3 regions of the Planococcus sp. S3-L1 genome follow, and region 3 is predicted to be linked to each of the others. Evidence: riboswitches for the same ligand, from Rfam matches in the RefSeq annotation. Region 3 holds a riboswitch; each other region holds the start of a gene.
What was found. Region 3 has a riboswitch for S-adenosylmethionine ahead of metK (methionine adenosyltransferase). Riboswitches for the same ligand answer to the same signal wherever they lie in the genome.
Positions count from the first base shown of each region.

Region 1 (7,549 bases), on a different contig from region 3:
GGGATATCGTTTTTGTTGAACTTCCACAAGTTGGAGACGAGCTAAAAAAAGATCAGCCTTTCGGCAGTGTTGAATCCGTTAAAACGGTTTCAGAATTGTATGCGCCAATTAGCGGAAAAGTAATCGAGGTTAACTCTGAACTTGAAGATAGCCCAGAATTTGTGAACGAGTCTCCTTACGAGCAGGCTTGGATGGTTGTAATCGAAGCCCCTTCTGAAGAAGAAGTTAATGCATTGATGACAGCAGACGAATACAAAGAAATGACCAACGAGTAATTACTGAAAAGCGCCTATCTTGGCGCTTTTTTTTATGACCGATAAGTGTTGTCAGCAGTTCGCATAAGTCATGGAAATGGACGTCAGCCTGTTCTATTGGTATTTTAAAACTAGATAAGTTGGTAAAAGAAACCGACTTTTCTATACTGCTTTGGGCTCAGCAAAGGAACGGGTTGCATAATCCACATCCTGTGGGCTCGAAAGCACTGCTGTTTTACGGAATATCAACAAGTGGAAATCATTAGTTCGACTTATATAAAGAGCTTTATCGCAATAAAACAAAAGTTTTCTTTTACCACTAAGTCTTAGAACTTTTCTTATTTTATATTTGATGGGGTGAGTGTTATGGGAAAGGTGATTGTTGTCGAAGGACTCAGTGATAAGTCGAGGATTACACCACTCATTGCAGAACCCGTGACCATTCTTTGTACAAATGGTACAGTAAGTGCATCGAGACTGGAAGAGTTACTATTACCGTACGAAGGTCAGGATATGATCATACTAGTAGATGCAGACTCTTCAGGAGAAAAACTGAGAAAACTCGTCAAGCGTGAATTTCCTGAAGCTCGTCATTTTTACATTAACCGAAATTATAAAGAAGTTGCAGCAACACCACTCCGGATATTGATGGATGTGCTCATCACAGCGAATATCCAGGTAAATAAGCTATTAACAGAGGGATGAAGAAAATGAATGAATGGACGCACAAAGAATGGATCAAAGAAAAGAATACGAATAAATCAACGGCTTATTATTTGTACGCGCCAATGTGTGGAACTTGCCAGGTTGCGTCTAAGATGCTATCAGTCGTCACCGAATTGTTACCGGATCTTCCAATGGGCAAAGCAAATTTAAATTACGTTCAAGAAATAGCGGATCTCTACGAAGTGGAGAGTGTACCGTGCTTACTTATAACAGAAGGTGGCAAACTAAAAGAGAAAATCTATGCTTTTCAATCAGTGCCATACTTGTATAGTAAGTTAAAACCTGTTGACGAATACAGTCGGTCATGGTAAATTAGTCTTCTGATAAAAAAACCAATTGCTTGTCTGAAATCTAGACAACAAGCGAAGAGTCAAATAGAATACAGTCCTTAAGTTTTCCGAAAATTTTATATCAAAACTCTTATTACGAGTGGTGGAGGGAAGTGCCCTATGAAGCCCGGCAACCGTCATGAAAATGAAATGGTGCCAAATCACACAAAGCGAAAGCTTTGGACGATGAGAGATTGGTTTCCGTATACTATACGTTTGCCCTTCTGCTCAGTTATGCGCGGAAGGGTTTTTTATTTTTAAGATTTAGGAGTGTTGGAAGAATGATTGAGTTAAAGCAAGTGACAAAAAAATTCGATACAGGCAAGGCAATTTTAACAGCTGTGGATCAAGTGGACTTATCCATTTCTGATGGAGAGATATTCGGTATTATTGGTTATAGTGGAGCAGGTAAAAGTACCTTAATCCGATTGTTGAATGGGTTAGAAAAGCCAACGTCAGGAACTGTAGAGATTAATGGACAAATTATCACAGCGATTAAAGGCGGAGAATTACGCAAGGCACGTCAGAAAGTCAGTATGATTTTCCAACATTTTAATCTACTATGGTCTCGTACAGTGAGAGAAAATATTGAATTTCCGCTAGAAATTGCCGGAGTGGCAAAAGCACAACGCGGAAATCGTGTACAGGAGTTAATTGAATTAGTCGGATTGACGGGTCGTGAAAACGCCTATCCTTCTGAGCTATCAGGAGGACAAAAACAACGCGTCGGTATTGCCCGGGCATTAGCAAATGACCCAGAAGTCTTGTTGTGTGACGAAGCGACATCAGCACTCGATCCAGAAACAACAGATGCCATTCTTGACTTGTTAGTAGACATCAATAAGCGATTGGGATTGACAATTGTATTGATTACTCATGAAATGCACGTCATCCGGAAAATTTGCCACCGTGTGGCTGTAATGGAAGGCGGACGAGTTGTAGAACTTGGCGACGTTTTACATGTATTCCAATCACCGAAAGAGGCAATCACGAAACGCTTTGTTGCGCAAGTAGCCGACAGTGGAGATTCACAGGAAACCATCAAAAACCTGCGGGAATTATACCCAACTGGCGAATTGGTGAAATTGGTTTTTGTTGGCGATCAAACCGAACAACCCATTTTAACTAAATTGATTCGCAGTCATGCCGTGGAAGTGAATATTGTTCAAGGCAATATCTCGCATACGCAGCGTGGCGCATACGGCACCTTAATCTTACAGCTTAAAGGGTCTCAAGCAGAAATTGAAGAAGCACTGGTATTTCTTCGCTCAGAAGATATTCAAGCGGAGGTGATGGACAATGATTGAATCATTATTTCCAAACGTAAAGTGGGACAGCATGTGGGAAGCTACTCTTGAAACACTTTACATGACCGCATTATCAACTGTATTTACATTTGTTATTGGTTTAGCACTTGGTATTATCTTGTTCTTAACAGCACCGAAACAATTGTGGGCAAACAAACTCGTTAATTGGCTGACTGGCGCATTCGTCAATATTTTCCGGTCAATTCCTTTTATCATCTTGATCATTTTATTGATTCCTGTCACTTTGTTCTTGATGGGATCGATTCGCGGACCGAATGCGGCTTTACCGGCATTAATCATTGGTTCAGCTCCATTTTATGCACGAATGGTGCTAATTGCGCTAAAAGAAATTGATAAAGGTGTGATCGAGGCGGCTCGTTCAATGGGTGCAACAACCGGCACCATCATTTGGAAAGTTTTATTGCCGGAATCAAAACCGGCATTGATATCCGGCATTACGGTCACGGCGATTGCATTGGTCGGCTATACAGCAATGGCCGGCATTATCGGCGCAGGTGGTCTTGGTACACTTGCTTTCCTCGACGGCTTTCAACGCAGTCGTGAAGACGTTACATTGATGGCAACAATCTTAATCTTAATCATTGTCTTTATCATTCAATACATTGGTGATTGGGTCACGATAAAAGCAGACAAACGGTAAAAACGGATTTTCCGTTCTATAAAACAACACATAAGGGAGAGATTGAGATGAAGAAATTTGTAGTAGGAACAGCGTTAACGGCATTAGTACTCGCAGGATGTGGAAACGGTGGAGCAAGTGAAGAAGAGTCTAAGACATTACGCATAGGCGCTTCTAACGTACCGCATGCTGAAATTTTAGAACAAGCGAAGCCCCTTTTAGAAGAGCAAGGAATTGAACTTGAAGTTGAAACGTATCAAGACTATATTTTGCCAAACAAAGATTTAGAGTCTGGTGAAATTGATGCCAACTATTTCCAAACTATTCCTTACTTAGAAACTCAAATAGCTGATAATGGTTATGAGTTTGAAAATGCTGGAGGGATTCACATTGAACCAATCGGTGTTTATTCACAAAAATATGCTTCTCTTGATGAACTACCACAGGATGCAACCATTTTGATGAGCAACTCGGTATCGGAGCAGGGTCGTATTTTATCGCTGCTTGAGGTAGAAGGCTTAATCACATTGGCAGAAGGTGTAGATAAAACATCGGCTGAAGTGAGTGATATTGTTGATAATCCGAAAAATTTACAGCTTGAGCCAGACTATGAAGCAGCTTTACTTGTTCAATTATATGAATCAGGTGAGGGAGATGCAGTCTTGATCAACTCTAACTATGCAATTGATGCTGGCATCAGTCCTCTAGAAGATTCAATTGCAATAGAATCATCTGATTCGCCATACGTAAATATTATTACCGTGCGTGCAGGTGATGAAGATAACGACAATGTGAAAGCTTTAGTTGAAGTATTACAATCCCAGGAAATCCAAGACTTTATTTTAGAAGAATGGGGCGGCTCAGTAGTACCGGTAGATTGAATAAAAAAGGAGCTGTCTCATAAGCCCCAAAAATAAAACAGACGGAGAAAAAGATTTTCTTTTTCTCCGTCTGTTTTTGATTGGTTGGAGAGGATCCTGAAAGTGGCTGGCGAATGCTAGTTACTTTATGGAATGAGAAAGTCGAATCGTGGCTCTTTTTCATCCCTGAGCGCATACGGGTAATTCTCTTCGCTGCCACCTGCGACCGCGATGACCGTCTTTGGCATGGGCAGGCTGGAAACCGCTAGTTTTCAGGTGCGGAATAAAACAGTGTGTATCTGTTGGACGCTGGTGCATCGAATAATAATGAACGGTTTTTTGTATCCTTTTTTGTTCCAGAACGGCTGATGGGAATGGAGACGGTGACTCCTGCGGGAAACAGCACATGGTGAAGACGGTGTAGCCGGCTGAGGCCGTGCCCACGGAAAGCGCCCGTCGGAATGGACATCAGCCATTTCTCATGACTTTTGGGACAGCCCCCCTTTTATTATTTTCAAAATAATAAAAATATTGCGCGTTTTCTTGTATGCCTTACATTCACGAGTGGTTTGTGCTATTTTTGAATAATAAAAAAGAAGCATTTGTTCATATGAGGGGGACAGGTTCATGAAGTTCAATTTTGGTTTATTGCCTCGAATAGTGGTGGCAATCGTTCTAGGGGTGCTAATTGGTTTGATAGCACCAGAAAAATTAGTGAGAGTATTTGCGACGTTTACAACGATTTTCGGTAACTTTTTAAACTTTGTTGTGCCGCTAATCATTCTTGGGTTCATTGCACCGGGAATTGCCAAACTAGGGAAAGGTTCTGGTAAGTTATTGGGGGTGGCTACAGTTGTTGCATACGCTTCCACCATTGCGGCAGGAATCTTAGCATTCTTCGTGGCGACGACAGTTCTACCTAACTTTATGAAAGCGGGTTCTTTAAGCAGTATGGAAGATCCAGAGCATGCTTTAGCGACTTCGTTTATCGCACTCGATATGGCACCTGTTTTTGGTGTTATGTCCGCATTGATCTTGGCTTTTTTACTAGGTATTGGTATGGCTTCTACAGGAAGCAAAACAATGGTATCGTTTTTTGATGAATTTCAGGCAATTATTGAAAAAACAATTTCTTACATTATTATTCCGCTATTACCGTTTCATATTTTTGGTATATTTGCCAATATGGCGTATGGCGGAGCGGTATTTGAAATTTTGTCGTTGTTTGCCGTCGTCTTTGTGATGATTATCATACTTCACTGGACAATGCTGTTGCTGCAATATTCGGCAGCCGGTGCATTAAAAGGAAAGAATCCATTATCAATTTTAAAAACGATGATGCCTGCTTATTTTACAGCACTTGGAACGCAGTCTTCTGCAGCAACCATCCCCGTCACATTGCGTCAAGCACGCAAGTCAGGAGCTAACGAACGCGTAGCAGACTTTACCGTTCCGTTGTTTGCAACTATCCATTTATCAGGCAGTACTATTACATTAGTGTCCTGTGCAATCGGCGTATTATTACTAACAGGTGGAGCGCCGACATTTAGCAGCTTCTTTCCATTCATTTTAATGTTGGGTGTTACGATGATTGCAGCACCAGGCGTACCAGGTGGAGCTGTTATGGCAGCGATTGGTTTGCTGCAAAGTATGCTAGGATTTGATGCAACAATGGTCGCATTAATGATCGCACTTTATATGGCGCAAGATAGCTTTGGTACTGCAGCAAATGTTACTGGAGATGGTGCTTTAGCACACATCGTCGACCGTTTCACAAATGGTCAAAAGAGTTTGCAATAGTCGATCGATTCGAACAATTATGGCTATTTTGAAAGGTCTATTCTATTGATAATTTCTGTGCTATTATAGCGAAGATATTACACAATAGGGGGAAACACCATGAAGAAATTATGGGCAATTGGTTTGTTGGCGGCAGTATTATTGGCTGGCTGTGGAGAAGAACAATCAGCGGAGTCAACTGAAGCTACTACCGGTTCAGAAGATAGCAAAGATGTTAAGAAAGACATGATGAGATTTTATCTGACCATTTCAAATACGATCAATGCAGTTGATGTAGATCTGAACACATTTGAAAAAATGAAAGCAGAAGACCTATTACCAGAAGGTGAAGAGCTGAAAGCGATGACAGACGCAGCGATTGTTTCTGCTAAAGATTCAGCTGCTGCTATTGAGACCTTGGAAATTCCAGCAGTATTAGAAAATCAAAAAGAACAAATTGAAACAGCATTCACAGCTATTCGTGAGTCCTATGAAATAAAAGCGGAAGAACTAACGAAAGATGCATCTTTTGAAGCAGCTGACGAAAAGTTCACCGAAGCAGATACGATGTTAAATGAATTACTAACAGAGCAAGGGTTAGCCGGTTCTAGTATTCAGAACGAAGTTTCACAATAAGTAGAAAGCCCTTTGACAACTAAATGTCAGAGGGCTTTTTGATGAAGTTATGTATAAGGCAAAAGATCTGTTTTCAGATTAGTTTGATTATTTTAGTGTTTATTTGCTCTTTTATCGGGTATACTGTAAAAGGTAAGCGTTAAATCAACAGATTGAAAGGAATGGTTCATTATTGAATCGAACGGCATTGAGAAGACCGATAAAATGGAGCATGCATTTAGAAATGCGCATGGCTTCGGAATTGACGAATATCAAAATGACCCGGACAAAATTCTCGAAGTAGAACAACGTCGTGAGCAAGATTATCAGCTAGGCCAAAAAGTAGCCAGTCAGATCGAGCGGCAGGTTCATCGAGACTAAGCAGAGCATATAACAACATGAAGCCAGTATCTTCGGATGCTGGCTTTTTTAATGATATAATTTCTCAATTAGGATTCTTTTATTGAAAATATGAAGGTGTGACAGTTGTCACACTAGGCTTTTACAAATAAGTGATAAATGCAGCAATCTAAATTGTTTTATCGTCATTTTTTTAGTAGTTTAATGATTTGCTAGTAAGGTGAATATGAGTTAAGATTAGAATGATACTAATTAAGAATGGTTCGCCATTCAACATTAACTTTATGGAGGTATTTACATGTCAACTTTGGTCATTAAAGATTTACACGTTAAAATCGAAGACAAAGAGATTTTAAAGGGTGTAGACTTAACAATTAATACAGGTGAAATTCACGCAATTATGGGGCCTAACGGTACGGGCAAATCTACTTTAGCATCTGCTATTATGGGTCATCCTAAATATGAAGTAACTCAAGGAACAATTACACTTGACGGTGAAGACGTTCTAGAGATGGAAGTTGACGAACGCGCTCGTGCAGGTCTTTTCCTAGGAATGCAATACCCAAGCGAAATTTCTGGCGTAACAAACGCTGACTTTATGCGTTCTGCAATGAACGCTCGTCGCGAAGAAGGATCTGAAATTTCATTGATGAAATTTATTCGTGAACTAGACAGCAAA
Region 1 covers NZ_JASISN010000009.1:45,878-53,426, reverse strand. Annotated here, with positions in the region: gene gcvH (glycine cleavage system protein GcvH) at 1-275, shown strand, start outside; gene QMF37_RS10310 (ribonuclease M5) at 621-959, shown strand; gene QMF37_RS10305 (thioredoxin family protein) at 965-1,291, shown strand; SAM riboswitch class I at 1,398-1,502, shown strand; gene QMF37_RS10300 (methionine ABC transporter ATP-binding protein) at 1,591-2,616, shown strand; gene QMF37_RS10295 (methionine ABC transporter permease) at 2,609-3,277, shown strand; gene QMF37_RS10290 (MetQ/NlpA family ABC transporter substrate-binding protein) at 3,325-4,137, shown strand; gene QMF37_RS10285 (dicarboxylate/amino acid:cation symporter) at 4,744-5,916, shown strand; gene QMF37_RS10280 (hypothetical protein) at 6,016-6,531, shown strand; gene QMF37_RS10275 (YuzK family famiily protein) at 6,736-6,891, shown strand; gene sufC (Fe-S cluster assembly ATPase SufC) at 7,163-7,549, shown strand, end outside.
Region 1: another riboswitch for S-adenosylmethionine. It lies ahead of QMF37_RS10300 (methionine ABC transporter ATP-binding protein); the one in region 3 lies ahead of metK (methionine adenosyltransferase).

Region 2 (7,549 bases), on a different contig from region 3:
TGGAGGAACAGTGTTCTTTCTAGATTTGGATGGCTTTAAAGGAGTCAACGATTTGTACGGTCATGACGCCGGAGACATGGTGTTAGAAGAAGTTGCATCCAGACTTCTGAAATTTATCGATGGGTATGAGGATGTTTTTGCTGTTAGATTAGGAGGAGATGAATTCGTTATCCATTTCTCTCAACCAACTAGCGCAGAACGACTGAGTGAAATGGCGACACGTTTACTGGATAGTTTGATGACTTGGGATGATGATTTTCAACTTTCTGCAAGTCTTGGAATTGCTACGTACTCAATTAACAGCGAAATTGACTTGAAAACACTCCTTAAAAATGCGGATTTCGCTTTATTTCAAGCGAAGAAATCAGGGAAAAACGCGTATCAGTTTTTTGAAACAGAAAAGATCGTGTGATCGTTGATTTCCAAGCTAAAAGCGTCAACTCTATAATCGAGTTGACGCTTTTATGATGAAAAGTAGTACGATGACTAGCCAATCTAAAGTCAGCAAGCGATTAAACAACGTAGCATTGTCAATACAACCCCCGCCACTTTCCACAAACGGACGATTCGTGTAAACTGTATAAGGTTAAGAAAAAATGAGATGACGATACAATAAGGATTGCTAGTATAAATCGAATAATAATGTTTGGATGAAGAATCGATCTTGCATCCTTTAATGAAAGGATTGGAACTTGAATATGAAAGAGAATTTTTGGCGTGATTTACCACGACCTTTTTTTGTATTGGCGCCGATGGAAGATGTTACGAATGTAGTGTTTCGCCATGTAATAGCAAAAGCGGCAAAACCGGATGTGTTTTTTACTGAGTTTACAAATACGGAAAGTTACTGTCACCCCGAAGGAATCTTTAGTGTGCGAGGGCGTTTGACCTTTACTGAAGACGAACAACCAATGGTGGCTCATATATGGGGCAATAAGCCTGAGCACTTCCGAGAGATGAGCATCGGAATGGCGAAACAAGGCTTTAAAGGAGTCGACATCAACATGGGTTGCCCTGTGCCAAATGTTGCGGCCAAAGGAAAAGGCAGTGGTTTGATCCGTTATCCGGACAACGCAGCTGATATTATCCAGGCAGCAAAAGCAGGCGGCTTGCCTGTCAGCGTCAAAACAAGAATTGGGTATACGGACGTGGACGAGTGGAAAGGCTGGCTGACTCATCTATTTGAGCAGGATATTGCCAATTTATCGATTCATTTGCGGACCAAAAAAGAAATGAGTGCAGTGCCTGCACATTGGGAATTGATTCCAGAAATCAAGAAACTTCGTGATGAAATCGCGCCAGATACTCTTTTGACGATCAACGGAGATATTCCGGATCGTCAAACGGGTCAGGAACTTGCCGATAAATATGGGGTTGACGGCGTTATGATCGGGCGAGGTGTTTTTCACAATCCCTTTGCTTTTGAACAAGAACCGACAGAACATAGCCCGAAAGAATTGTTTGACTTGCTGAGGCTACACCTAGACCTTCACGACCACTACTCAACAGAAAGTCAGCCCATCGCATTCAAACCGTTGCGCCGCTTCTTTAAAATTTATGTTCGTGGAGTACGGGGCGTTGGTGAATTGAGAAATCAGTTGATGTATACTGAAACGACAGATGAAGTACGTGCATTGCTGAACGACTTTGAGCAGCAGGAGCAAGAGCTGACATCTGTCTAATAGAACGCAATAGAGTTCTTTTGTGCAAGTGTTTTTGAAATGAAATAATGGTATCTTCATCATAAGAAACCGCCTGAGTATTCCAAAAAAGTGGAATGTCTAGGCGGTTTTTTAGGACGATATGACGAAGAGAAAGTTATGGAATCGTTAGTATTTTCACAAATTGACTTCATCTGATAGAATCGGTATATTAAATGGCGAAGCAAATGATTGGAGTGAACCGTTTGACCCCGTACGTGGAATTGCAGAATTTAGAGTTGATTGATTTATTGAGCGAACGCCATATTTCAACACAGAGAATTTCAGAGCGTGCATGGAACGACACGAGTGACATCCACATTTCAAACTCTGAATGGCAGATTATGGCACGCATTTATAAAAAGCAGCCCACTATTTCGTATGTTACCAAAAATGTAGACATCTCTCGCCAGGCCATCCATAAATTTATTAAAAACTTGGTGACTAAAGAATTGGTAGAAGTACAAAATGTTGAGAACAATAAAAAAGAAAAATGCATTCGACTCACGACGTTAGGGAAAGAATACTACGAAAAAAACGAAGCATTGAAAATTCAGTTGGAACATAAAATTGCAGAAAAAATTGGTGCTGATCAAATGAAAATGCTCAAAGATCTTTTAAAGACCGATTGGGGAATATAGTTTGGATGTTAAAAAAGATCTTGTTTCATCAATAAATTGATGAAACAAGATCTTTTTTTAGTCTAGTTAACAGTCGACGACGGTTGATCTTCTGTGATCAGGTCGTTAATCATTTGATTGATTTCTTCAAAGCTCGTGTCCATTGCATGAGCAAGTTCTTTAAAGAGCATGATCTGTGTGTTGTTAATCAGTTTATAGTCATGCGCGTAGAAAGTTTCTTTCTGAAGCTGCGTATCAAACTTCTTGCGCATTAGCGTATTAACAATTTCCGCAATTTGCATACGGTCTCCTGTATTAATGAGCTTAGGCTGTAACGCTTTAGCAGTTGACTGATCGGGCTCTACTCCAGGCTTTTTAAAAATTTCAATGATTTCGAGTGCTTGTTCTTTTTGGAGAAGCTTCAACATCACGACTTTATCGTTATCGACAGGCGTAGTGATGGTCACTAACGTATTCGCTAAAGGATGCAATTTATAATATTTCTTTGTGACACCTGAAACTGTTTCATCACGGATATCGTTAATTCTACATAGGCCATGTGTGGAATAAATGATGTGATCTCCAATGGTAAACATTTTTTTCCTCCTAAAATGTATCTCAACTAATTCTAGTATAGCACACATGCTCTAAATTGTAAACTTAGTTGACAATTCAAGAAAGGGGGCTGGGGTACAAGAGATGGATTCGTTACTTTTCCTTCTTTATTGAAGTTCGTGCAGACATAATACTGTCACAAAAAAAGGATTAAAGCATGAAGAAGTAGGGAATAAAGGGGAAAGCCTGTTCGCAGATTGTCGAAGTGGAGGTAACAAGAGATGAAGAGTATAGAAGAAGCAAAGCGTTTAATTGTCGCCGAAAAACTGAAACACTATAATGAACGTCTGGCAGATATGGAGCGAGATTTGCAGTTTTTCTATGAAGAGTCGACGAACGATAAAGAATCTTTGGACATTATTCAAGATATGAAAGAGAAAGTCGAACAATTAAAAGAAGTAAAAAATAAAGAAAACCGCGAGACAGTGTTCTAATCCTGTCTTTTTTGCTGTCTTCGCGTAAGCGCGATGACCCGGAGATTATGTGCTATCATTAGAATTGAATCGACTTCGGATAACGACGATAATGAGCAAGCTACAGGAGGAAGAAAAGATGGATAATAACGATTTATTGATCAGACTGCGTTATGCACTAGATATAAAAAATAGGGATATGGTCGAAATTTTCAAATTGGGTGGTATAGAACTTAGCAAAGATGAAGTATTAAAAGTGCTGACAAAAACCCCAGATAGCGAAGAGGAAGAGGAAGATCGTATTTGGATTGACCGGGAAGAAGAAGACTATATTAAGGCAGAAGACGCTCTATTTGAATCTTTTTTAAATGGATTTATCGTTTTCAAAAGAGGACGTCAAGAGCCCAAACCCGGGCAAACTGAAGTTTCTGCAGTGACCAATGAACGTTCTAACAACTTACTGCTGAAAAAAGTGAAAATTGCTTTACAGCTAACGAGTGAAGACATGTTGGAGATTTGGGATTTAGCTGGAGTTACGGTAACAAAAGGTGAACTTGGAGCGTTACTCCGAAAAGTTGGCCATAAAAATTACAAAGAATGCGGCGATCGCTATGCACGCAACTTCTTAAAAGGATTAGCAATCAGATTCAGAAAATAAAAAAAGCGTGTCTACGAGTCAGTGTTACTGATTTGTGGATAGGGTTTTTTTATTGTCGTAGACTGGATAGCTTAGAAGTAGACTTTCTTCATGGATAAAAAGAACTATCCCTTTCGTGTGAAAATGATATGATAGAAAGAAGAAATCATAGATGGGTGCAAAGGGGATAGCAGGATGAATTGGTTGCCGAAGAGAAAAAATAAAGTGGCGGCTTTTTGGGAATGGTTTGCAGACAATAAAGAGGTCTATAGTCGCTTGGATGAGTCGAGTAGAAGCAAACTATTAAATCAATTGGAAAAGAAATTGCACAAGGTTAACAAACATTTGGCGTTTGAACTTAGTGAACTTTTAATTAACGACAAACGACAATTCATCATCAGTGCGGACGGCATGGTTGAGGCATTTGATGACGTCATTGATCTAGTTGGTCAGGCTCCAGAATTTGAATCGTTTACGATTATCGCCTTTCGCCAGCGACAAGACGAAGAAGTATCGATCGAGTATGGCGATATTAAATTAGCATGGGAAGACATCTTTTGTACTTTTGAAAAAGATAACGCCAACGACGAAGTGAATTTAATTCTTTACATTAAAGGTTTTACTGAAGAAAATGAAGATGAATTTATCTCGGCTTCTTTTATTCTATTGGATACAGTTATCGGGGAATACAATGCTGGCATGCGCATTGGAGAAATTGAATTTATTAGTTACGAAGGACAAGCAGACGCTCGGCCGGTAAAGGATTTGCAAAGTCTTTTTTAAAGCAGAAGAAGACAGTATACTTATAGAAAAACCTATCGGAAGTTTTTAATCCAGATAGGTTTTTTGAGTCGCAAGCGAGCTGATGAAGTGGCAGCGGTGTTAGGCTTTTGCCCAAGTGTCTTGGCGAAACCAAGTGCATACATAACTGGATTCTGATCGGCCAGGGAAGCCTAGAACATTTTCATAATATACATAAAGGTGCTATTGTTTTTGATCGAACATTTTCCAAGTGACTGTATGTTACTGTCCTTATGAATAAACATGTAACTCTTCTTTTGATTTGATTATTGGTCCAGTATTTCCTGAAATGGTGTGTACAATAAATAAACAGATGTAGAGAGGAGAAAGAATAGGGAGGGCGGCGAAAAACGTTAACAGCTTCTAAAGAATAAAAGGATTCTATTTTTAAAGAAACTCACAGAAAGTTCATTTTTTTCTAACAAAACATATTGACCTGACCAATAGATACCTGTACTATACTAAGAATACTAAAACTGAATAGTGAATCTTTATCGAGAGAAGTTGAGGGACTGGCCCTGTGACGCTTCAGCAACCAGCCGAAAGGTCAGGTGCTAAATCCAGCAGGCAAGCGATTGCCTGACAGATGAAAAGGAACGAGTTTGATATCGTAAAGCCTTCTTTTTCATGGAGGCTTTTTTTGTATATATGGGGGGTTGAGTGGATGGGTTTATTAGACGAACTGAAGACGAAAATTTTGACGGCGGACGGTGGCATGGGAACCTTGCTGTATTCGTATGGCATTGAGTATTGCAACGAGGAATTGAATTTACAGCGGCCAGAAGTAATCGAAAAGATTCATCAAGACTATATCAAAGCTGGAGCAGATATCATTCAAACCAATACGTACGGGGCTAATGCACTCAAACTTGCTCGTTACGGATTAGAAGAACAAGTTGCAGACATCAACAAAGCTGCTATTGAAATTGCGAAACGTGCAGCAGCACCGGGGGGTCAATTTGTCTTTGGAACGATTGGCGGCATTCGCGGAATTCGTAAAAGTGACGCCACCTTGCAGGAAATCATTGCGATGGTCGACCAGCAAGCGAGTCAGTTGCTTGCGGGCGACCCCGATGGCCTACTACTTGAAACTTATTACGATTTTGAAGAATTAGTAGCAACTGTTAAACATTTGAAAGGCATCACAGATACCCCATTGATTGCACAAGTATCGATGCATGATCCGGGTATTTTGCAAAACGGCATGTCATTGAATGACGCTTTGCACCAATTAGAATCACTTGGAGCAGACATTGTTGGTGTCAATTGTCGTCTAGGACCGCATCATACAATTCAAGCTTTTGAAGAAGTAACCTTACCCGAAAAAGCTTTTCTTTCTGCATACCCAAATGCTAGCCTACTTGACGTAGAAGATGGGCGGATTGTTTACGAATCAGAAGCAGATTATTTCGGACGTGCTGCTTTATTGTTAAGACAAGAAGGCGTTCGCTTGATTGGCGGTTGCTGTGGTACAACACCAAAGCATATTGAAGCGGTGAAAAAACACCTCGGTAAGTTACCGCCGATTTTTTATAAAGAAGTAACCAAAAGAAAGCCGATTGTCATCCGAGAGGCCGAAGCGCTAGAAGTAAAGCCGCTTCACGAAAAAGCGAAAACACAACGAACGATTATTGTGGAACTCGATACGCCACGTCATTTGGACGTCACAAAATTTCTTGAAGGCTCTGTCGCTTTGCATGAAGAAGGTGTGGATGCTGTCACCATGGCCGATAATTCATTAGCGTCACCGCGTATTAGTAATATGGCGATGGGCTCGATTCTCAAGCACACAGAAAAAATTCGGCCGCTCGCTCATATTACGTGTCGCGACCGCAACTTAATTGGTTTGCAATCACATTTGATGGGACTCGATGCACTCGGTATGCACGACATTCTCGCTGTCACAGGCGATCCGACCAAAGTTGGAGATTTTCCAGGAGCGACAAGCGTTTATGACGTGTCCAGTATGGAATTGATTCAATTGATCAAAAAACTAAATGAAGGCATTTCGTTTTCTGGTAAACCGCTACGGAAAAAAGCTAATTTTTCTGTCGCTGCGGCGTTCAATCCGAATGTTCGTGTGCTTGACCGAGCCGTAGCAAGACTTGAGAAGAAAATTGAAAGCGGAGCGGATTATTTTATTTCGCAGCCCGTATACACAAAAGAAAAAATCGTTGAAATGTACGAAGCGACAAAGCATTTAAATACGCCCATTTTTATTGGGGTAATGCCGTTGACCAGTATTCGCAGTGCCGAATTTTTGCATCATGAAGTGCCGGGTATCAAGTTGTCAGAAGACGCACTTGAACGCATGCGTGCATGTGGAGATGACAAGGACCGAGCCACAACGGAAGGCATTCAAATCGCTAAAGAATTGATTGACACAGCAGCAGAGCTATTCAACGGTATTTACTTGATCACACCGTTTGTCCGTTACGACATGACCGTGGAATTGATTCGGTATATTCGACAACTAGATCAACAGAAAGAGAGCGATCGCAGCCATGTCCAAACATCTTATTGAACAACAGCTTAAAAAAAGAATCTTAATTATCGACGGAGCGATGGGGACGATGATTCAAAATGCCGATCTGTCACCTGAAGAATTTGGTGGAGAAGAATTTGACGGCTGCAATGAATACTTGAACATTGTCCGACCGAATGTTATTCAAGATATCCATACGGCTTATCTTGAAGCTGGAGCCGATATTCTTTGCACCAATACATTTGGAGGTACACCGATTGTTTTGGACGAATATGGAA
Region 2 covers NZ_JASISN010000007.1:87,819-95,367, reverse strand. Annotated here, with positions in the region: gene QMF37_RS09130 (sensor domain-containing protein) at 1-412, shown strand, start outside; gene QMF37_RS09125 (tRNA dihydrouridine synthase) at 699-1,682, shown strand; gene QMF37_RS09120 (MarR family winged helix-turn-helix transcriptional regulator) at 1,877-2,341, shown strand; gene QMF37_RS09115 (CarD family transcriptional regulator) at 2,404-2,916, opposite strand; gene QMF37_RS09110 (hypothetical protein) at 3,157-3,369, shown strand; gene QMF37_RS09105 (YehS family protein) at 3,488-4,006, shown strand; gene QMF37_RS09100 (hypothetical protein) at 4,181-4,768, shown strand; SAM riboswitch class I at 5,275-5,379, shown strand; gene QMF37_RS09095 (bifunctional homocysteine S-methyltransferase/methylenetetrahydrofolate reductase) at 5,451-7,310, shown strand; gene metH (methionine synthase) at 7,291-7,549, shown strand, end outside.
Region 2: another riboswitch for S-adenosylmethionine. It lies ahead of QMF37_RS09095 (bifunctional homocysteine S-methyltransferase/methylenetetrahydrofolate reductase); the one in region 3 lies ahead of metK (methionine adenosyltransferase).

Region 3 (7,549 bases):
TGCACGAACTGTTGCATCGAGTGTCGTGATGGTTTGTTTAATTAGATAGCCATTGCTCTTTTGTCCCAGAACATACGACTCGTAAGAATGATCCGACATGCCGCGCATCTCGAATAACAGGGTAGAAATTCCATACTCGACTGCAATGCCATTTCGACTAATGGTTTCTGCATTTCCGCCTCTGTACTTGCCTAAATGGCCCCATCCTTTTGAATCGATAGCATCGAATACTACAGCTCCCAGCTGCTTGGATTTAAGAAGTACATCCGGGTCAACGTTCGGTGTTGTCGGGTACAAAATAGAACCGGATACCAGTTCTTTATCTCGCTCACTTTGAGTACCTTGATGATGCAAATCAATCATGTAATCAATATCATATTTTCTCATCACATTTTCGTGGAAGGCTTTTGTTTCAGGTTGAATTTTGGTAATGTGATCACGGTTCAAATCAATGCCGTCCGCGTTATAGCGTGTGAGATTCCGCTCTCCTTTCGCTATGTAATCATCTAATGAAAAGTTCACATCTCCCATGGCACCATCTGGATTGAGCATTGGCACGATTAACATATTGACGCCATCTGTTACCCCTTTCATCTTGCCTGTTCCAAGGTGTTTGATAAATTCAAGCGCGCCTTCTGTTGTCAATTGTTCGTTGCCATGTTGTTGAGTGAGAAAAAGAATGGTTGGATTTTCAGGATTTGTCACATACTTAACTAAGTACAAATCACGCCTTTTAATACTTTGTCCAATTACTTCAAGTTCCATATTTTTTTGTTTGGCTTCTTGTGTTTTTAAAAAATCCGCCATTTCATCATATGTTGTTAGTATGGATGTGTTGATGGTTTCGTTGCCACCATAAGCTGGTCCATTCCCCACTGCTCCGACAACGGGCGACATAAAAGGAGAAGCGCTCAAAACCATCGCTCCGGCAATTGTTAATGTCATCATTTTTTTGCGAATCATCTTCTTGTTAGCTGTTTTCGTCACATTCATTTTCTTCATCCATTTTCCACCCCTATGATTTTTTTAGAAACGGTCTTAAGAAAAACAATTCAGCTCCATCTGTAGCCTCCGCTCCAAAGTATTTCGTCACACTAAGTTCTTCCTTCTTTATTGATTGAAATCCTTTAATTGATTTTAAAATGAACAAATGGAATCAGTATATTTTAAATTAACAGTCTATTAGTCGTGCTGAACACTATAACTTTCTTCTTAGCATCAAAAAACCACTTCCTTTATTGGAAGTGGTTATGGTCTTCTGTCAAGAAAGTGGACACGGAAATACTGTTCTTTTTCTTCCAGAACCCGATCGCACTCTGTTTGATCGGACGGTCATGAGAAGCAGTTCAAAAGCGAACTGCTTCTCATGACCGGCAAACTGTTACGAAACTAATCGTTCTGAGGTTAGAGCCTCGTGCTTTTTTTCATAGTTTTCAGGTGACAAGTAGCCAAGTGTGGCGTGCCGTCTCCGCAAGTTATAAAAGTCATCGATGTAATGACTGATGGCCTCTCGGGCGTCTCCCCGTGTTCGGAACCGGTGGCGGTAAATCAGCTCTTTCTTAATGGTGGCGTGAAACGATTCAATGCAGGCATTGTCATAGGGATCTCCCTTACGGCTCATACTGATTTGAAATTCCCCTTTTTTCAAGCACTTGATGTATTCATCGGAACAGTACTGGGAGCCGCGGTCGGAGTGGTGGATCGGTTCACCAACGGGATTCCGCAAAAGCAGCGCGTCCTGTAGCGCCCCAAGTGGCAGTTCGGTCTTCATTGTGACGTCCAGATTCCAGCCAACAATCTTACGCGAGAACAGATCCATCACACTCGCCAGATACAACCATCCTTCTAGCGTCCAGATATACGTGATATCGGTAACCCAGACCGTATTGGGTTTGTCGACATCGAACTTGCGCTCGAGCAGATTCGGGTAGATAAACTGGCTATGATTAGAATCGGTCGTTGTCATGAACTGTTTTGTCGGCAGTGCAGAGAGTCCCAACTCGTTCATGTAACGCCCCACGGTTCGTTCGCATATGGAATATCCCTGCGCCTTGAGATCCTCAAGGATGCGCGGGCTCCCGTAAGTGCCATAGCTCTCATGATACGATTGAGCAATTTTTTGGAGAAGCTCTTCCCGCAGCATCTGCCGTTCAGTTCGATTCGCTGCGATCAGCTGAGTCCGCCATTTATAGAAACCACCTCTGGATACGCCAAGTAGCCTGCACATCTTCAACACGTCGTATTCGTTCCGGTGCTCTTCGATGAACGAATAAATTACGTGCGGCTTTTCATGAAGACATGCATGGCCTTTTTTAAAATCTCTACTTCGTCATCTCGTTCTTTCAGCTGATTTTCCGTCTCACGCAACTTCTTCTCCATTTCTGAGAAAGTGACGCGCGGCTCACCCGTTGGATTCGCCAAACGGTCCTGCTTTTCCCGGTATTCTCTCGCCCATTGCCGCACCGTTGTCGCACTCACACCAACTTCATAAGCCAGGTCGGTGGCTTTCCGCCCTTCCTCAATATGGAGCTTGGCAACATATTCCTTGTATTCGGTCGTTTTGTGTTTGCCCATGTTTGACACGTCCTTTTCTTGGTACTTTCAGTATGTCGAAAACCGAGTAGTCGTGTCCACTTTTAAGTCTAAACCCAGTTAGAATATAAAATGTATTTATTATTGATCTGTTACTATAGAAAAGTCAGTTTGTCTACGTCTTTTCATTTCTTCAGCAATCAATTCAAAGGTTTTGAGTTTGTCCTTAAAATCGTACGTTGCTGAAACTAGCATGACTTCGTCTGCTTCGTATTCTGAAGCTACTGTTTCGAGTTGGTCTACAACGTGCTGCGACGTGCCCACTACCATGCGACGACGATTTTCAGCGACTAATTGCTTTTCGAATTTCGAGTATGGATAAGCACTTGCTTTTTCAGGTGGCGGTGTGCCGTTTGAGGGCATCCCTTGCGCACTCATGGATAATGATAAATCTAAAGAAGAGGCGATCCACTCTGTTAGTTCAGGTGTTTCTTGGCAGACTACAAAAATGGCAATACCGACATAAGGATTACTGCCATCAATTGACTTAAACTGTTTTCGGTATTCTTTCGTGAAGGTTTGGCCGCCTTCTCCATTGATAAAGTGAGCAAACATATAAGGCAATCCTTTTTCAGCTGCTAGCCGTGCTGAATTTTCACTAGATCCTAAAATCCAGATGGGTGGCGCATTTACCGTAACCGGCGTTGCTTTCATGCCAAAGTATGGATGGTCTTCTGGAATAGCATCGTTTAAGTACATACACAGCTCGTCTATTTGTTTAGGAAATAGACTACTGTCTCGCTTTTTTCCTTCATCTAATGCATAAGAAGCACGTGGCATACCACCAGGTGCTCGTCCCATTCCTGCATCGATTCTTCCAGGATATAAGGCTTCCAGCAATTTGAAGTTTTCCGCAATTTTAAAAGCAGCATAATGTGGCAGCATGACGCCACCAGAACCTAGCCGTATTGTTTGAGTCACAGCTCCTAGATGCGCAATCAGCACTTCTGGAGAAGATCCGGCTAGCGTTGTTGCATCATGATGCTCAGACACCCAAAAGCGTGTATAACCCCACTTTTCAGCTTGTTGTGCAAGAATGGCGGTATGCTTTAATGCCTCCTGCGGTGTGCTACCTTCTGAAATTGGTGATTGGTCTAATAGGCTATACTTTAATGCCATAAAAATTCTCTCCTTTACAAAAAAACAGCTTATTCTTCAACCAAGTAACCGACAGAGCGCAAAACTGTATGAATAAACGCCTGCGCTGCTAGAAAGACTTCTTCTTTTTCAGGTTCTTGGAAAATATCGTGATAGCAAAATTTCCATTCTTTGTAGCTGAATTCGTTTAGTTGTTGCTTTAGTAACCATTGACGAGCTACTTCTTTCTCAACAATTAAATCTCGCTCTGCTGTATACAAACAAGTCGGAATCTGCGGATACCTGTCAATACTTGCAGCCGTTTCTTTCATATAACTCTGCAATTCTTTATACCAACTTGCAGTAATAACCGTTTGATACCGCTTGCTTTCGGTTTCTTGACTATAAGAAAAACGATCGCGTGTCAGGTGGCGTAATTCGATGCCATGATCCACCTTTCTGCGGCCAGTCAATTGCGCAACTCCTGGAAATGCGTTTGGCACTTTCGGTGGCAATTTTTTTAACTGCAACCAAGGCGACGTAAAAATAACTCCGGCTACATTGAATTTCCGGTTCCCTAAGACATTCATCGCAATAGTTGCGCCCAGTCCATGGGCAATGACAAATACTGGCAACTCATTTTCTGACGACAGTCTCAGCAACTCATTTACTGCCTGTTCGTAGTCATCAAACGATTCTCGGTGAACTTTGTCCGCTCCCGCATTTTTGCCATGGCCCGGTAAATCTCCTGTATATACGTCAAATCCTGCCGATCGCCATTTTTCAATTTGCCATGCATAGCGCAGGTGTTGTTCATACGCACTATGTATAAACACAACTACTGCCTTTGCTGATCCTTCAGCCTGCCATTTCCACATAATCCAACTTCCTTTCCCTGCTGATTAATTCTCGATGTTGTCTGTTAATTTGACGTTTTGATTTGATTTGTTACGATTAAGAATATCTTATCTTGTTTAAAGGAGCTTTGCTATGATTTATCCATTTAAAGACAAATTCCCTAAAATCGATCCATCTGTTTTCATTGCAGACTACGTCACAATTTCTGGTGATGTGACAATTGGCACAGACTCTTCTGTGTGGTTTAATACGGTGATTCGCGGGGATGTCTCTCCGACGATTATTGGCGATAAAGTCAACATTCAAGACCTCTGCATGCTTCATCAAAGCCCGGGTAAAACCTTGCTTCTTGAAGATGACGTGACTATTGGCCATCAAGTTACACTTCACAGTTGCATTGTTCGTAAAGGTGCTCTCGTCGGCATGGGTTCGATTATTCTCGACGGCGCGGAAATTGGAGAAGGCGCATTTATTGGTGCGGGTAGTCTCGTACCGCCTGGAAAAGTTATCCCTCCTGGCATGCTAGCACTCGGACGCCCCGCGAAAGTCGTCCGCGAACTTCGTGAAGACGATAAAGAAGATATGGAACGTATTGTTCGAGAGTATGCAGAAAAAGCAGCTTATTATAAATCACTCCAAAAAAAGTAACAAAACGAAAAGGACGACCGGGCATCACTGCCTAGTCGTCCTTTTCGTTTTGTTAACTTATACGCCAGCTTGTTCTTTTAAGATCGCTGCTTTGTCTGTACGTTCCCATGGCAAATCAACATCGGTACGGCCAAAATGTCCGTAAGCTGCCGTTTGCTTGTAGATTGGGCGACGTAGATCCAACATTTTAATGATGCCAGCAGGACGCAAGTCAAAGTTTGCACGTACCAAATCATCTAATGTGTCTTCATCAACGATGCCTGTTCCAAACATATCAAATGCGATCGATACAGGATGTGCTACACCAATTGCATAAGCTAACTGAACTTCGCATTTATCTGCAAGGCCAGCTGCGACAATATTTTTTGCAACATAACGCGCCGCATAAGCCGCTGAACGGTCTACTTTTGTTGCGTCTTTTCCTGAGAATGCGCCGCCACCGTGACGCGCATAGCCACCGTATGTATCTACGATGATTTTACGTCCAGTTAAACCTGCATCTCCTTGAGGTCCACCGATAACAAAACGGCCAGTTGGGTTGATAAAATATTTTGTTTCTTCATCGATCCACTTTGCTGGTACAACTTCGTTAATGACGTATTCCTTAATATTACGTTGAATTTGTTCTAACGTTACTTCTGGATGATGTTGAGTTGAGATAACAATTGTATCCACGCGAAGCGGTTTGTTGTTTTCATCATATTCAACCGTCACTTGTGTTTTACCATCTGGACGCAAGTATGGAAGAATTTCTTCTTTGCGTACTTCAGCCAAACGACGTGCCAATTTATGTGCCAATGAAATCGGCAATGGCATTAACTCTTCTGTTTCGTTGTTCGCGTATCCAAACATTAATCCTTGGTCACCTGCACCGATATCGTCTAACTCTTTATCTGTCATTTGGCCTTCGCGTGATTCAAGCGCTACGTTTACTCCAGCAGCGATGTCCGGTGATTGCTCATCGATTGCGGTAAGAACTGCACTTGTTTCTGAGTCGAAACCATATTTAGCTCGCGTATAGCCAATTTCTCTTACCGTTTGTCGAACGACTTTCGGAATATCTACATACGTAGAAGTGGTAATTTCTCCGGCTACTAGAACGAGTCCTGTCGTAACAGTCGTTTCACACGCAACGCGTGCATTTGGATCCTCGGTTAAAATGGCATCCAAAATAGCATCTGAGATTTGATCACAAATTTTATCTGGATGTCCTTCTGTTACTGATTCTGATGTAAATAATCGACGGTTTTTCAAAAAATGTTCCTCCTTATATCCTGCGAGATTGCTCTCGAAATTGATACGGTACTCGTTTCCCATGTCAAGTCCGTTCCAGACAATCTGGATTGAACTTCAAGCCGTTTGTGGCCTTTCACACGAGGATTAAGGGCATTTCACAAAAAAATCCCTTCACTCATTCGTCATGAGGAAAGGAAGAATCATCATTAGCACCTTTCACTCTTATCATCCAAGGTCTGTGCACCTTGTGTCAGGTTGGGCACCATCACTGCAAAAGCAGCAGGTTGCCGGGTTTCATAGGGCCTGCCCCCTCCACCAGCTCGGAATAAGAGTATCCGTTCAATTTTTCATCATACGGAATTAGCAAAGTGATGTCAACAATTTTCGAAAATAAAATTACATTCTTCAAATAAAAACAATGATTTTTTGATTATGCTATTCTACCAAACTTTAGATTCCCGCAAGTAAAAAACCAAACTATTCAGTAGTATTTCTGTTCACACAAAGCCATTGTACACTGTAGAAAACCGCTTTAAAAGGCACCAGGACTATTTGGAAATTATAGAAATAATTCTACGTATTGTCGGGGCTATCCTCTAATATTTTTTAATTTCCCCAGTGGATTAGTGTAGACTAATAAAGCTAATGTGTTATACTAATGAACGAATATACATCCTCCCCATTATGGGAATAACAGAAAAGGAAGGTACATATATATGACTTCAGTGAACTTTGCAAACGATTTAAAAGATCTTTTGACTGGCCAAAATGTGCATGTTCAATTATCAGTGCCACAATTAGTGGAAGCGGCAACATCCCGCAAAGAAGCAGTATTAACTCGGGAAGGCGCTGTAACAGCGGAAACAGGAAAATATACTGGCCGCTCACCGAAAGACAAATACATGGTGGAAGAAGAAAGCTCTAAAAACAAAGTCGACTGGGGCAATGTGAACCGTCCGATTTCAAGCGAAATATTTGAAAAGCTTTACGCTAAAGTGATTAAGCACCTTAAAGACAAAGATGCGCTTTATGTATTCAAAGGATTTGCCGGAGCCGACCATGAATCACGTGTGCCCATCCAAACAATCAATGAATACGCATGGCATAATCTATTTGCTCACCAATTGTTCATCCGGCC
Region 3 covers NZ_JASISN010000021.1:28,056-35,604, forward strand. Annotated here, with positions in the region: gene QMF37_RS15275 (M14 family zinc carboxypeptidase) at 1-1,002, opposite strand, end outside; gene QMF37_RS15280 (IS3 family transposase) at 1,382-2,275, opposite strand; gene QMF37_RS15285 (transposase) at 2,275-2,574, opposite strand; gene QMF37_RS15290 (LLM class flavin-dependent oxidoreductase) at 2,674-3,711, opposite strand; gene QMF37_RS15295 (alpha/beta hydrolase) at 3,741-4,547, opposite strand; gene QMF37_RS15300 (gamma carbonic anhydrase) at 4,660-5,175, shown strand; gene metK (methionine adenosyltransferase) at 5,233-6,429, opposite strand; SAM riboswitch class I at 6,631-6,743, opposite strand; gene pckA (phosphoenolpyruvate carboxykinase (ATP)) at 7,128-7,549, shown strand, end outside.